Regions from separate parts of the Anoxybacillus sp. B2M1 genome, predicted to be linked through region 2. Evidence: riboswitches for the same ligand, from Rfam matches in the RefSeq annotation. Region 2 holds a riboswitch; the other holds the start of a gene.

Region 1 (7,726 bases), 1.1 Mb from region 2:
AGCCCCAGCTGATGCAAGCCAAAGGCTAATTCATCTCTCACAACAGGAGCCAAAAGCTGATGTTCTGGATTTTGAAAAACAATGCCTACCTCTCGGCGCCATTGTTGAATCGTTTGGCGCCGGTCATCCATTTTTTGCTCTTTCCAATAGATGCATCCGCGACTGGGGCGCAACAGCCCGTTCATATGCAAAAATAACGTCGTTTTCCCACAGCCATTATGGCCAATAAGCGCATATTTTTTCCCTGTGAAAATCTGAAGAGACACTCCCTTCAGCACTTCTTGGCCATGAGGATATTGGTAATACACCTCTTCTAATCTCAACATCTTTTTTTCCTCTCGATCATCGCATCCATATGAGTACCCCCATTCCGGCAATCGCCTCTACAATATAGCGCTTGCTCCATACACCACACGTTTCGTTTTGAATATAGACAAGCTCATCGGAAAACCCGCGCGCCCGTAATGCGAGCAATAAAGCATGGTAAGCGTCCCATATTTTTTGCCAAAGCTGAAAAATAAGCATGGCGCCATGCCGCCAATGACTGCCGCCGTTGCGGGCTTTCATCGCTGTATATAATTCCTCCGCCGCCTGCTCCAACACAAAGACAAATCGATACATAAAAAATAGTAATTCAATCATAACGGATGGTATTTTCAGTTTTTTTAATACATAGAGCAACTCTGGAAACGGCGTTGTTACTAAAAGGAAAAATAAGCACGACCATGCTGCAATGGAGCGCAGCGATACATCGATTGCTGCCGGAATATTTCCTCGATTCACGGATATGTGCCATGAATCAAGGGAAATAAGCAAAATCGGCCAGCTAATTAAAAGGAAAAGGATGACCATTCCCAACGTTTTTACATATACTTTCCAAGAAACACCTGCATACCCAATCGTCCATATGGCTAGCCAGAAAATAATAAAAAGATGCGTTCCTCTGCTTCCTACCATAGTGTTCAAAAGCAAGAGAAAAGAGAATAAAGTCTTTTGTTCAGGCCGCAGACGGCGCAGACGATTATGATAGGCAATCATGTCAAAATGCCGAATCATTCCGCTTCATCTCTTCGACCGGCTCGACCTTTATAAACGCCGATAATATAGCCAATCACCCCGGCGCCAAGCGCGGCTTGCAAAGAAAATAACAATGTTTCCACTTCCCCGCCCGGCGGTGAAAAGATCGTCTCAAACCAAGGCTTATAATCCGGGACGATCGTTTGAATCGCTTTTTCCGCTTGATCATCTGTACCGCTAAAATCCGAATGGCGAACCAATAGCAAGGGGGCGGCAGCTAATACAAAAGCAAGAACAATAAGCAATAGATTTCGCTTCATCTGCTAGGCTCCTTTCTGAAGTTGATTCAGCTCTCGACTGCTGTAAGTAGATAAAAAGTTCCACACAACAACAGTCAGCAGCCCTTCGGTGATCGCGAGCGGTATTTGCGTAATCGCAAAAATTCCGGCAAATTTAAGAAATGAAGCTACTACTCCTCCTGTTGTATCGGGAAAAGCAAGCGCCAATTGCCATGATGTAACTACATATGTGGCCAAGTCAGAAAGAAAAGCGGCTAAAAAAATGACAAATCGCTGCGAAATGTTATACCTTTTTCCTATACGATACACCCCGTATGCTACTAGCGGACCGCATACCGCCATTGACATCGCGTTCGCTCCTAATGTCGTCAATCCCCCATGCGCCAGTAGTAACGTCTGGAATAACAGAACGATGCTCCCCATCACCGTCATTATTAGTGGACCAAATAAGACGGCCCCGAGCCCGACTCCAGTCGGATGGGAGCTGCTTCCTGTCACCGATGGGATTTTTAACGCCGAAAGTACAAAGGTAAAAGCTCCTGAAAGCGCAATCAACAATTTTAATTCAGGATGGCGCTTTGTGATCTTCATTAGCGATCGCACTCCTGCGATGAAAAACGGCAGAAAAACAATCCACCAAAATAGCGCCCATTTCATCGGCAAAAATCCTTCCATAATATGCATAGCATAGGCTGGTGTGCCGCTATTGACAGTAAAATAAACAACAAGGCCACATAGCAGCAACAGAAACTTCCATTGCTTCATACCCTCTCCTCCTTGATGCTAGCTTTTTTAGTAATGCCAACCGCAGCTGTTGGATGGCACATCGATAATCCATCTTCTCCATACTGATAGGTGACGATATCTTTTAAAGGATCACCATCTTTTAAATGTGTTTGGACAAGCTCTCTTCCTTTATCCGGCGTCACCCCCTTGTACCAAACTCCTTGCGGATACACGATTACTACGCACGCATCATTACAGCGGCCATTGCAGCGCGTTCTCGTTGTGTGTACAGTGCTGTCCAATTCCAGCCGCGCAATTTCATCACGAATGGCGATTGTCACCTCCTCTCCGCCTTTTCGCATGCAGCTGCCGCCGTTACAGATCAATACGTGATGCTTTACTCCAGTTAAATTCCACGTTGTCACACCGATCCTCTCCTTTTTGATGAAATAAAAAAGCACCTCTATCGATAGAGGTGCAGAAAAATGCATACGGCCAATCACAAATGCATATGTATACCATTCCCCCGCACGTCTACCTATAATCCCGTAGGTATCCGGCCGAGCAAATAAGGCAGGTCTCCTGACTTAGAGTCATCGCTTCATTGCGCCTTCCCGAAGTTTCCTTCAGTGACATGATGCAATGAAGCTCCTCATCACAGTGGCGGGTACCGTGACGGCTTTTCACCGTACTTCCCTTTTAAGCCTGTCCCAATAGAGAAAGGCACCTTACTTGCTTTAGCAAACGATTCAATGATTTAGTTGTTCCTCCACAATGATATGATGAATTTTCGAAAAAAGTCAACCATTTTTATTTTTCGAACAGTTTTGTTTTAGCGACAACAACTCCATCGCTATCAACATACACATGCGCGCCCGGCTCCCAACGTACGCCCCCGAATTCAAGAACGCGATCACGCGCCCCTTTCCCTTCTTTTTTGCTTTTGACAGGGCATGTCCCAAGAGCGATTACGCCAAGCGGCATTTGCGCAATTTCAGCTGAATCGCGAATGCAACCATGGACAATCACGCCTGCAAGTCCTCGTTCACAAGCGATTTGTGCCAGACGATCTCCGAGCAATGCACAATTTCGCGAACCTTTTCCATCAACAACTAACACCGTGCCTGCCGGAATGGTTTCTAGCGCTTCGCGAACGAGCACATTGTCCTCGAATACCTCAACAGTGGCAATCGGTCCGGAAAACTCTGTTTTTCCGCCATAAGAATGCAACGGTAATTGGCACACTTGCAGCTCCGACAAAAATTGATCACATAAATCTGCTGTCTTCATTTAATTTCCCTTCCCCCATTTTTCTTTGTCTATTAAATCCTTTTGACATTTTGAAAAAAAATCCTGCAAAATCCGTCAAAAAAAACAGAGGAACGGTGAAATAAGAAGAACTAATATGGTTTCCCGCAAGTGTGGATGATCATTTTACTAAAAATATGGAATGATTGAGCTAGACACAAGCTTTTCCGCCATATGCATGCCCAGTCGGCAAGTCATTTGCTTGCCGACTACGGCAGAAAAGCTGGGAATCAAGTAATGCCAATGGTTTTTATTGGATCATCAGCACACCTGATTGTTTACATAAAATTATTATCGTAACACATTCTAGTCGAGCCTCTGCAGGCAGTCCCTATATAAGCAGGTTTCGACAGCACGCTTTGGCGTGACCGAGACAAGTCAGCGGCCTATCTTCTGGCCGTGGCTCTCCATTTTATACAGCACGAGAATAAAACAAGTGAATCTACCACCAGCGATTAGGTCAACAGCTAAAACCGTCCTGATCTATAAATTAAATATAACAGCCATAAAAACATCAAAGAGGCGATACCAAACCCAATCTCAATCGCTGGAATTTTCCAGAGTAAAGTCGATTGCCTACCTAAAGAAGCGCCAATAATAATCCCTGCCATAATAATGCTGAAGGACAGCAGCACAATACTGAAGGATAAGCGATTGCTAATTTGATCTAATTTTTTTAAAAAAAGCGGCCATTCAGGAATATCCATTTTCAAATGCAGCTTTCCTTGTTTAATAAATGCCGTTAACTCCTTCACGTTCTTAGGGAGATCCAGCAACATTTCTCCATAATTGAACACGCGCTTCCATACTTCTTCGGTTAGATGCTTAGGATGCAATCGCTCCTTTAATAGTTGGCGGCCGAACGGTTCAGCAATATTGAGGATGTTCAGCTCCGGATCTAACTGCTCTGCTACGCCTTCCACTGTTAGCAACGCCTTCCCCAGAAGGGTTAAATCCTTCGGAATGCGAATAGAGTGTTGAAAGGCAACATGAAACAAATCATGAAGCGCCTCGCCAAGACTGATTTGGCTGAGCGGAACATTGTAGTATTTCTCTCTTAATTGTTCGATATCCTCATGCAATCGCGATACATCGACATGCTCAGGAACAAGCCCCATTTGATACAGCGATTTTATAATTCCGTCTGTATTATGACGCATTAAAGCAATCACTAACGAAGAAAAGTGATATTTCATATCTGGCGTCAGACGCCCGGTCATCCCAAAATCAATAAAAGCGATCACCTCCCCCGGCAATACGAATAGATTGCCGGGATGAGGATCTCCATGGAAAAACCCTTCTCTTAAAATTTGCTGCAAAATGGCCTTCGTTAGACGTTCGGCCAAACGTTTCAAGTCATAGCCGCTTTCCTTCAGCCGCTCCAACTCGTTAAGCTTGATGCCTTCCACATATTCCATCGTTAGCACTTTTTTGCTTGAATACTCCCAAAATACTTTTGGAACATAAATGCTAGGATCTTGTTTAAATTGCTGAAAAATTTTATCAGCATTCCTCGCTTCAATCGTATAATCAAGCTCGGCCCGAAGAGATTGCGAGAATTCTTCAACCATATCGCCGATTTGATATTGCGCGGCCCATGAAAGGCGGCGCTCAGCGAGAATCGCTAAATCTTGCAGAATTTCTAAATCCGTTTCAATCATATGGGCGATATTCGGGCGCTGAATTTTAACAGCGACTTGTTCTCCTGAATGCAAGATGGCTCGATGAACTTGTCCAATCGAAGCGGCCGCAATCGGAACCGCCTCGAACTGTTGAAACAATCGATCCACATCACTTCCTAATTCCTCTTGAACTGTTCGTGCGACTTCGGCAAATGAAAAAGGAGAAACTTGATCTTGCAGCTTTTCCAATTCCCGAATAATAGGGCCAGGAATTAAATCCGGACGCGTGCTCGCAATCTGCCCCAGCTTCACGAAAGTTGGACCCAACTCCTGTAACACGAGCCTGATTCGTTCTCCAATTGTTTTTTCATTCTTTTCCTGCGCATCGAAAAATAATCTTTGTGGAAGAGAAAGAAACTGGGAAAACCCGATTTCCTCCGCTACGATCCCAAAGCCATGGCGAATCAAAGCGACAGCGATCTCCCGATAACGACTTACATGACGCATCCTTTTTCCGGCCATTGGTCTGTCTCCTTTTGCAGCTCCAAAATCTTTTTATTTACTCGTTTTTCTGCTCCAAGCGTTGAATTCGTTCTTCTAATTGGCGAATATCCTCTTTTGTAGCTAAATCAAGTTTATCGAGCATTTGTTTAAGCTGCTCACGCACAGCGCGCTGAAACTCCGCTTTCCCTTCTTCCTTTTGCCGAATCCATTGATCAATTACATCTTTTGACTCTTCTAAAGATAATTCTCCTCTTTTCACTAGCTCATCCACCAATTTCTCTGCTTGCTCTTTGCTGACAGACGCCAAACCAAGCCCAAACGCCAACATTTTTCTAATCATATCCATTCTTATCCTTCCTCCTTCATTATGTGTTTTTTACATCTTTTGCATTTCGTGTTTGTTAGCTTCAATGTACCTTTGAATTTCGCTCCTGTCAAACATCTGTGCCTTCTGTTTCACCATAAAATGACGTTGCTTTGAATCCATCATGCCTTTAGCAATAGAAAAGTTCCACCAAACGGGCTATAAACGCCGAATAAATCATCTGATTGAAGGAGTCGGCGGCTCGGTTCGTCCTTGTCACGCAAAGGCATGAAGCTCTTACACCAATAAGAGGGAGGAAACAAAAGCGATATATGATAGACTGCCCAAATCTGTTGTTTTTTTCCTTTTCCCAGTACCCAGCATTGCCTTTTTTCTTAAAATCGCTTATAATTCGTCGAAATAGGGAGGAGGAAACGCTTTGTTTCAAGTCGTTGAATATAAACGAAATGATATGATGATTTCCACTAATCGTGCCCTCATTCAAATGGACCGCGTATGCGAGTTTCTGGCTCAGTCCTATTGGGCCAATCAAAGGGAACGAACAACGATTATCAAATCGATTGAACATTCGCTATGCTTTTCTCTTTTTCACGGCCAGACACAGATTGGATTTGCACGCGTGGTTACTGACGGAGCGACATTCGCCTATTTATGCGATGTTTTTATTGATGAAGCCTATCGCGGCAGAGAGCTTGGCAAGTGGCTGGTAGAATGTGTCCTGCAGCACCCGGATCTTCTCAATATCCGCCGCTTTTTATTAGTGACAAAGGATGCGCATGGTCTTTACCAGCCGTTCGGATTTGAAGTGCTGCATGAGCCAGATCAGTTTATGGAAATCTTTCGCCATTGCTAATGGTTGCTGCTTAAGTTTGCTTTCTACCCGGCACGTGCTCAGCTATGCCGGGTAGAAAAAGAGCAAGCATTTTTTAATATTTTGCAATGAGCCTCCCCCACCTACAATCCGTTAAAGAGACGGGAGACTTCTTGGTGGATAATGTTAAAATAAAAAAGTAATTCTTTTTTCCTGCTCATTCCACACTAAATGGGCATTAAATGTTTGATCCCCTTTTTTAAATCCTTTGATTAAATCTGTCTTTCCGTGCTGCAGAAGCTTTTTTACATTCGTTTGTGAAATCTTTTTACCGAGAATCACCTTTGAGATCGTAAATGAGCATTTTGTTTTCGCATAATGCGCGCAGCCATAAAACTCTCCTTTATCAATGACTGTTCCGCCGCAATACTTGCATGGGCCGATCGGTTTGCCAAGCGTTGCTTTCGATGTTGTACGCTGAATAGAAGCGGTATCGAATCCTGAGAAATTCCAATCCTTCGCCATCGCTGTTGCATCTTCTATGATTTTTATCGACAGCTTTTTTACTTGTTCCATAAATAGGGAAGCAGAGGCTTTTCCTTCGCCAATCTCGCTTAAACGCTGCTCCCATTTTGCGGTCATTTCCGGCGAGGCTAAAATTTTATCCCCAATCGCTTCAATTAAAATTTTCGCTTTGTCAGTAGCATATACTTGATTTTTTTTCACTTCGATATACTTTCGGTTTTTCAACATCGTAATAATGCCAGCCCGTGTCGCTTCCGTACCGAGACCTTCCGTTTTAGCAAGCACTTTTTCTAATTCTTCGTTTTCTAAAAATTTCCCCGCCGTTTTCATCAACGTAATCAATTGACCTTCTGTATACCGCTTTGGCGGCTGCGTTTTGCCTTCTTTCACATCGACTTTTTCCACTTTCCCCCGTTCTCCTTCCGCAAGCGGCGGAAGAGCGGCTACATTCTCTTCGTCATGCTGAAAGAAAACTTTCCGCCATCCTTCCTGAATTTGCTGCTTTCCTTTTGATATGAAAACCGCCCGCCCATCAACAAGCGTCGTCACTGTCGTATAATCAAAAATGGCTTCAGGATAATGGGCAGCA
Region 2 (7,726 bases):
AATGTTGCTTGATGTTGAACGAACATAATAGGTTGTTTTTAAACCGGATTTCCAAGCGGCAAGATGAAGGGCTAATAAATCCTTTGCTTTAATGGTGTTCATTACGTAAAAATTGAATGAGATCGATTGGTCAATATGGCGCTGCCGCATCGCGTTTTGTTGAATGCTCCAATGCTGGTCAATATGATAGGCTGATTTATAGTACCAAGTTGTTTTTTCGTTTAAGTCTGGCGCTGTAACTGGAATCTTATAATCTTTTTTTTCTTCGGCATACATCTTCAAAAAGATCGGATCAATGCTGGCGGTACTGCCGGCAATAATCGATGTCGAAGCATTGGGAGCAATCGCCATCACATAGCCGTTGCGCATTCCATGTTTAGCTACGTTTTCTTTCAGATGAATCCATTTGGAAGTGTTGTAGCCACGTTTATCGAAATAGGCCCCTGTCTGCCAATCAGATCCAGAAAACGCTGGGTAACTGCCTTTTTCTTGAGCAAGCTCCATGCTTGCTTGAATAGTGAGATAAGCAATTTTTTCATAAAGCTCGTCCGCATAGTGAACGGCCTCTTCTGATTCCCAGCGAATGCCTTTTAAAGCGAGCAAATGATGCCATCCAAATGTGCCTAGTCCGACAGCCCGATATTTTTGATTCGTCAACTGTGCCTGCAAAACAGGGATTTGGTTTAAGTCAATCACGTTATCAAGCATGCGCATTTGAATAGGAACGAGCCGTTCAAGCACATCGTCCATAACGGCTTTAGCTAAATTGATCGACGATAGGTTGCAGACGACAAAATCGCCAGGGATTTTTTCAATGATGATTTTTCCATCTTTTACATATTGTTTTTCCATCACGGTCGGGCTTTGATTTTGGGCAATTTCAGTGCAAAGGTTGCTACAATAAATCATGCCGAGATGGGGGTTCGGATTTTTTCGATTCACTTCATCGCGATAAAACATAAATGGTGTGCCTGATTCTAGCTGGCTGCGCATAATGCTTTTCATAATTTCAATAGCTGGAACTTTCTCTTTTGAAAGGCGCTTTTCTTGAACGCATTCCCAATATTTTTGACGAAAACTGCCGTCCCCGTTTTCTTCATCATAAAAGTCTTCTAGACTGAATCCCATGATTTGTCGTATTTCGTGTGGATCAAATAAATACCAATCTCCGCGTTTTTCTACTTGCTCCATAAATAAATCAGGGATGCAAACGCCTGTGAATAAATCGTGTGTTCTCATCCGTTCATCGCCATTGTTTAATTTGGCATCTAAAAAAGCAAAAATATCTTTATGCCACACGTCTAAGTAGACAGAGATGGCTCCTTTTCTTTGGCCAAGCTGATCGACGCTGACAGCGGTGTTATTCAATTGCTTCATCCATGGAATCACGCCGGATGAAATCCCTTTAAATCCTTTAATATCGCTGCCGCGGCTGCGAATCTTTCCGAGATAGACGCCAATGCCGCCTCCTGCCTTGGAAAGGTTAGCAATATCGGTATTGCTGTCGTAAATACCTTGCAAGCTGTCATCAATCGTATCGATAAAGCAGCTTGATAGCTGACCATAGTTTTTTCCTGCATTGGCTAAAGTCGGAGTGGCAACCGTCATATATAAATTGCTTAATGCCCAGTATGCTTCTCGGATAAAGGCAAGTCGCTGCGTTTTTGGCTCTTTGGCCATCAATGTCATCGCGATGATGAGAAAGCGCTCTTGCGGCAGTTCATATAAATTTCTTTCATAATCACGGGCAAGATAGCGATCTGCAAGCGTGCGGAGACCGATATAGGTAAATAGCTTGTCTTTTTCTGGATTGATGATCGCTCCAATCTTTTTAATTTCTTCTTTTTCATAATCATCAAGCAAAGAATGGTTGTAAACTCCCTTGGAAACGAGAGAAGCGACCAGCTCGTAAAAATCACCGTAGCGTTCTTTTGGATGATAACCGCGATTTTGAGCTGCTTCGTGATAAAGCTTCTGTAAATAAATGCGGGCGCAAACAAAGGTCCAGTCTGGTTCTGCTTCGCTAATATATGAAAGTCCCTCAAGAATGCAATCATTTGCCATTTGTTCGAAGGACGCAGTGTCTTTGTTTTGAATCATGCGAAGCACACGCTTGATATATTCGGATGTGTCTAGATGAGGAAATTCATTTGTAAGATCATGAATCCAGGCAATCAATTCTTCTTGAGAAACGGTTTGAAAAGTAAACGTCATTATCGGCTCCTCCTCTTTCCAATAAAAAAATCCACTCCGGATTGAGTGGATGAAACGATAGTATAAAAAGGAATAAAACTTCCCTTCTTAAACCATCGCTTCATCTTCTCCCTCCCCGAAGAATGTGAAACGAAACAAGCAAGGCAGGTCTCCTGACTTGTGCTTCTTCCTACTTTGGATCCTTCCCGTATACGCGCCGTATAAGCTTTCGTATACAGTGGAGCTTCCATTTCGTCCGCACATACAGTTGCGGGGGCAGTTCTGGATTTACACCAGATTCCCTATTAAGTCCTAAGGGACACCTTTACTTGTGGTTTGTTCTACTATATATAGTTTTTGTTTTTGTTCTCCGATACAATATATTGTGTTTGTTAGTTGCGCTGGTATCATCATATAATAAATCAATGGAAAATTCAACTATAATATTTCTGAAGTGGAAAAATAAAAAACGCGCTCGATCGGCGCGTTTATTTTTGAAGTGGGAGAAATTTAATAAGCAGCGAGCGAATCAGTAAACCGGTGAGCACACCAGGAATAACTGAGAGCATTGGCAGCCAAATTGGTCCAAAAAAAATGCCGAAGATGGTAACGCGGGAAGAGTACATCAGTCCAACTGTGACAAAATAAGCTGAAAAAACGAATGGAAGAAAAGCGTAAGGAGAGCGACCACCGTCAGCATCTTTATAAGCATCCCACATTGCAAAAAAATACAAACATGGATAAAACATAAGCCATTGAAAATCAATGACTTGGGTTGCTTCGATTGTTTTTCCCAAAAAGCTCAGGCGAATGGCTTCATTAAATCGGGATTGAGAGTTTACAATAAATTCTAATAAAATAAAGATGGTTCCTTTGAAATACTTTTGATTCAAAAGCTGTCCGAATCCTGGTAAAGCAATACTCCATAACAACCGTTCAATTGCTTTCACGTTTTCTTAACCCTTTACTAATGGATTTTATTTGTTGATCATCGACTATATCCTATATCGCCTCGTATATAGAAAAAGAGCCCTGCCTTATTTTTATCATTTCCGCTTTTTACAGTTTATATAATTACATTTTATTGAAAATATACATTTTGTTCCTATTGAGATCGGGAATTTGAAAATGGTGCATGTTAGGTGTGTAATTTGACATGTTATGTCTAGTTTTGTTCATGTTAAGAAAATATTTGGGTAACTTTTCAGAATAGTTAGTATAATCACTGTGAGTAGAGGATAATTTTTTAGTGCAAAGGGGGAGAGGATTTTGAAAGCGGTTAAATCAATCGTGATTTGGGGATTGATTTCGATCATTGGAGCCATTGGCTTTGCGGTATTGGCTCTGCACCGCGGTGAAACGATTAATGCGATTTGGCTCATTGTGGCAGCGGTGTGTGTATATGCAGTGGCTTATCGTTTTTATAGCAAATTTATTGCGCGAAAAGTATTTGAGCTGGATGATAATCGCAAAACACCAGCTGAAGTGATGAATGATGGAAAAGACTATGTGCCGACGAATAAATGGGTGTTATTCGGACATCATTTTGCTGCTATTGCAGGAGCTGGCCCGCTTGTTGGCCCCATTTTGGCATCACAGATGGGATATTTGCCGGGCACGCTTTGGATTGTAGTCGGTGTGGTACTAGCAGGTGCGGTACAGGATTTTGTCATTTTGTTTGCTTCAATGCGCCGCAACGGAAAGTCACTTGGTGAAATGATTAAAGAAGAAATGGGCTCCTTCACAGGGCTTGTTGCGATGCTTGGGATTTTAGGTATCATGATTATTTTATTAGCCGTGTTAGCGTTGGTGGTTGTGAAAGCGCTTGTAGGAAGCCCGTGGGGAACGTTTACCATTGCGGCAACGATTCCGATTGCGATTTTTATGGGAATTTACATGCGCTATCTGCGGCCAGGCCGCGTAGGGGAAGCTTCATTGATCGGTTTTGTTCTGCTGATTGTTTCCCTTATTGCGGGACAGCATGTGGCTGAACATCCGACATTAGCCAATATGTTTACATTTAAAGGGGAGACAATTGCTCTTTTAATGATTGCTTATGGATTTGTGGCTTCAGCGTTGCCTGTATGGCTATTGCTAGCGCCGCGCGATTATTTAAGCACTTTTCTTAAAATCGGAACGATCGTTGGTCTAGCGCTTGGTATTCTTGTTGTTGCACCTGATTTGCAAATGCCTGCTGTGACCAAATTCGTCGATGGAACAGGACCTGTATTTTCAGGAAATTTATTCCCGTTTTTATTTATCACCATTGCGTGCGGAGCTGTTTCTGGATTCCATGCTCTTGTTTCTTCCGGAACGACGCCAAAAATGATCGAACTCGAAAGCCATGCCCGCCCAATCGGATATGGGGCGATGCTTATGGAGTCGTTTGTAGCGGTAATGGCTCTTGTCGCGGCATGCGTGCTAACACCAGGGGTTTATTTTGCGATTAATAGTCCAGCAGCTGCTATTGGCACAGATGTAGTCCAGGCTGCCCAAACGGTTTCATCTTGGGGATTTGTCGTTACCCCAGACGCATTGACAGAGTTGGCCAAAGATATAGGGGAGCAAACGATTTTATCGCGTACAGGCGGTGCACCGACTTTGGCTATTGGGATGGCAGTGATCCTTTCAAAAGTGATTGGTGGAAAAGCATTTATGGCTTTTTGGTACCATTTTGCGATTTTATTTGAAGCGCTATTTATTTTAACGACGATTGATGCGGGAACGCGTGTTGGCCGCTTCATGATTCAAGATATTATCGGACATTTTTATAAACCATTTGCTAAAACCGATTCATTGCCGGCCAATATTATTGCAACGGCTTTATGTGTACTCGGATGGGGATATTTCCTCTATCAAGGAGTCATTGATCCGCTTGGCGGAATCAATACATTATGGCCGCTGTTTGGTATTGCCAACCAAATGCTTGCTGGTATCGCCCTTTTATTAGGAACGACTCTTTTATTTAAGATGGGGAAAAAGGCATACGCATGGGTAACGTTAGTGCCAACAGTGTGGCTATTAGTTGTAACGATGACAGCTGGATTTCAAAAATTGTTCCATCCGGATGCTAAAATTGGATTTTTATCACATGCGAAAGTATTCAGAAATGCGCTAAAAGAAGGCAATATTTTAGCACCAGCGACGACAGAAGCGCAAATGCGGCAAATTATTATGAATGATTATGTAGATGCAGCGTTATGCGGCATTTTTATGCTCGTCGTTTTAGCTGTGCTCATTTCGTCGATTAACATTTGGATTAAAGTATTGAATAATAAAGCAACACCTCTTAAAGAAGCTCCTTATATTCCACGGGATGATGGAAATGGGGTTAAGCATTATGCGTAAGCTTCTAGCAAATATGATCAAATATCGGCGGCAATTTTTCGATTTGCTTGTTGGGGTGCCGAATTATGAACGTTATGTTGAACATATGAAAACGCATCACCCGGGAGAACCGATTAAGTCGCGAAAGGAGTTTTTTTGCGAGGCACAAGATGCAAGATATAACGCCAAAGGTGGAAAAGTATCTCGGTGTTGCTGAAAAAAGGGGGATTCTGATCTCCCTTTTCTCTTTCTTTGCTGTTTAGAAATGCCAGAGAACATGATAGGATTTTTTTATGGAGCCTTTATTTTGTTTTATCGGTGAAGGATTGTCGGTTTAGGGACGTTTCATCCAATCTGCTAAGGAGGAATCAAAGATGCGTATATTAGTAGTGGGGGCTGGAGCAGTCGGCGGTTATTTTGGCGGTCGTCTGCTGGAAAAAGGAGTAGATGTCACGTTTCTTGTTCGCGAAAAAAGAAAACAGCAATTAGAAAAACGAGGGCTTGTCATTCGTAGTGTCCATGGTGACGCACAGCTAACTTCCAAGCTGCTTGTTGCCGCAGAGGAAGCAGTACCGTTTGATGTTGTCATTTTTTCTAACAAAGCGTATCATTTGCCTGAAGCCATTCGCGATGTCAAGCCATATGTAGGAGAAGGAACGCTTATTTTACCGCTATTAAATGGTATTGCGCACATGGACTTGCTTTGGCAGGAGTTTGGAAAAGAAAACGTATTGGGAGGACTTTGTTTTATTGAAACAACCCTTGCAGAAGATGGAACGATTATTCAATCAAGTCCTACTCACACTGTCAAGTTCGGTGAATGGTCAGGTGAGATTACCGAAAGGGTGAAAAGACTTGATGATCTGTTTTCATCATGCAATGCACGATTTGATTTGAGTGAACAAATTGTCACTGATATGTGGCACAAATATTTATTTATTGCAGCGATGTCTGGTGTGACGACATTATTCCGTGTTCCGATGGGTCTGGTGTGCTCAGGAGAATACGGGCAAGAAATTCTTTTAGCTTTATTGAAAGAAATCGGAGCCATTATGAGAGCGCACGGGGCCCCAATTGAAGACGGCATTGAGGAAAAACAATGGGCGCAAATGAATAGCATGCCGCCGCAAATGAAATCTTCCATGCAGCGCGATATGGAAAAAGGGCAAATGGTCGAAGTCGATCATTTGCAAGGATATTTGCTTCAACTAGCGAAGCAGCATCAAATCACTACCCCGTTGCTTAAAGCTGTGTATCATCATTTAAAGTTATATGAGCGGCAAAGAGGATAGAATGAGAAGGGACGATGTTTGATTTGCTTGATATGGATAGCTTCAAATGGAAAAAATGGACAGAAGCGAGAAGCCAGAACGTTTCAGTGGACGGAATGAATCATTGAAAAGGGAGCAGTCGAGAGATTGAACAACACGGCTTTCAAACATCCTAAATTAATCTGAAAGCAGCTAGTTGTTCGCCGCTTGGTTGCGTTTTGGTGCGGCGGAGGCAAGTTCACCGACTTGTCTCCGCCCATGTTTTTTACAGGCTTTAAGTTATGAATGGTGGGATTATTTGCTTTTCGGTTTATCATCGGCAAGTATTCCTTTGTTTGATGATGGCTGTTACTTCCTGTGAAAAATCCTGGTATCCGATGGCGCTACGAAAAAGGCTATTGTCCGTCTTGAGTATGCTTATGATTGGGGATCATTCAGGAGCGTTTTTACTTTTTTCTCAAAGTGTATTGTATCTCGATAGCGGATCATGTAACTTAATAATTAGGATATTGCATGTCGATGAATAGAGGAGGTACTACTTTGAATAAAGCATGGTGGAAAGAAGGGGTTGTGTATCAAATTTATCCGCGAAGCTTTATGGATTCCAATGGAGATGGAATCGGGGATCTTCGCGGCATTCTTTCAAAGCTTGATTATTTGCACGATCTTGGAATCGATATCATATGGATTTGTCCGATTTATCCATCGCCAAATGCCGACAATGGATATGATATAAGTGATTATTATGCCATTGCTGAAGAGTTTGGAGATATGAACGATTTTGACGAACTGTTGCAGCAAGCGCATAACCGCGGCATGAAAGTCATTTTAGATTTGGTGATTAATCACACAAGCGATGAACATCCGTGGTTTGTAGAGTCACGTTCTGCAAAAGATAGCCCGAAACGCGATTGGTATATTTGGCGCGATGGTAA

Evidence for each region. A riboswitch is a leader RNA that binds a small molecule or an ion and turns the genes downstream of it on or off. The one in region 2 is predicted to bind cobalamin.
Region 1: linked by a shared signal. The riboswitch ahead of GFC28_RS04315 ((2Fe-2S) ferredoxin domain-containing protein) and the one ahead of GFC28_RS09465 (ribonucleoside-diphosphate reductase subunit alpha) in region 2 are both predicted to bind cobalamin.

The regions. Positions count from the first base shown of each region.
Region 1 is NZ_CP015435.1:880,957-888,682, forward strand. Features, by position in the region: gene GFC28_RS04295 (energy-coupling factor ABC transporter ATP-binding protein) at 1-326, opposite strand, end outside; gene cbiQ (cobalt ECF transporter T component CbiQ) at 343-1,056, opposite strand; gene GFC28_RS04305 (energy-coupling factor ABC transporter substrate-binding protein) at 1,053-1,337, opposite strand; gene GFC28_RS04310 (energy-coupling factor ABC transporter permease) at 1,341-2,081, opposite strand; gene GFC28_RS04315 ((2Fe-2S) ferredoxin domain-containing protein) at 2,078-2,467, opposite strand; cobalamin riboswitch at 2,598-2,788, opposite strand; gene rraA (ribonuclease E activity regulator RraA) at 2,853-3,332, opposite strand; gene ubiB (2-polyprenylphenol 6-hydroxylase) at 3,818-5,494, opposite strand; gene GFC28_RS04330 (phasin family protein) at 5,532-5,822, opposite strand; gene GFC28_RS04335 (GNAT family N-acetyltransferase) at 6,220-6,654, shown strand; gene GFC28_RS04340 (DNA topoisomerase III) at 6,799-7,726, opposite strand, start outside.
Region 2 is NZ_CP015435.1:1,961,565-1,969,290, reverse strand. Features, by position in the region: gene GFC28_RS09465 (ribonucleoside-diphosphate reductase subunit alpha) at 1-2,214, opposite strand, end outside; cobalamin riboswitch at 2,340-2,536, opposite strand; gene GFC28_RS09460 (hypothetical protein) at 2,682-3,143, opposite strand; gene GFC28_RS09455 (carbon starvation CstA family protein) at 3,463-5,541, shown strand; gene GFC28_RS09450 (YbdD/YjiX family protein) at 5,534-5,737, shown strand; gene GFC28_RS09445 (ketopantoate reductase family protein) at 5,895-6,812, shown strand; gene GFC28_RS09440 (glycoside hydrolase family 13 protein) at 7,332-7,726, shown strand, end outside.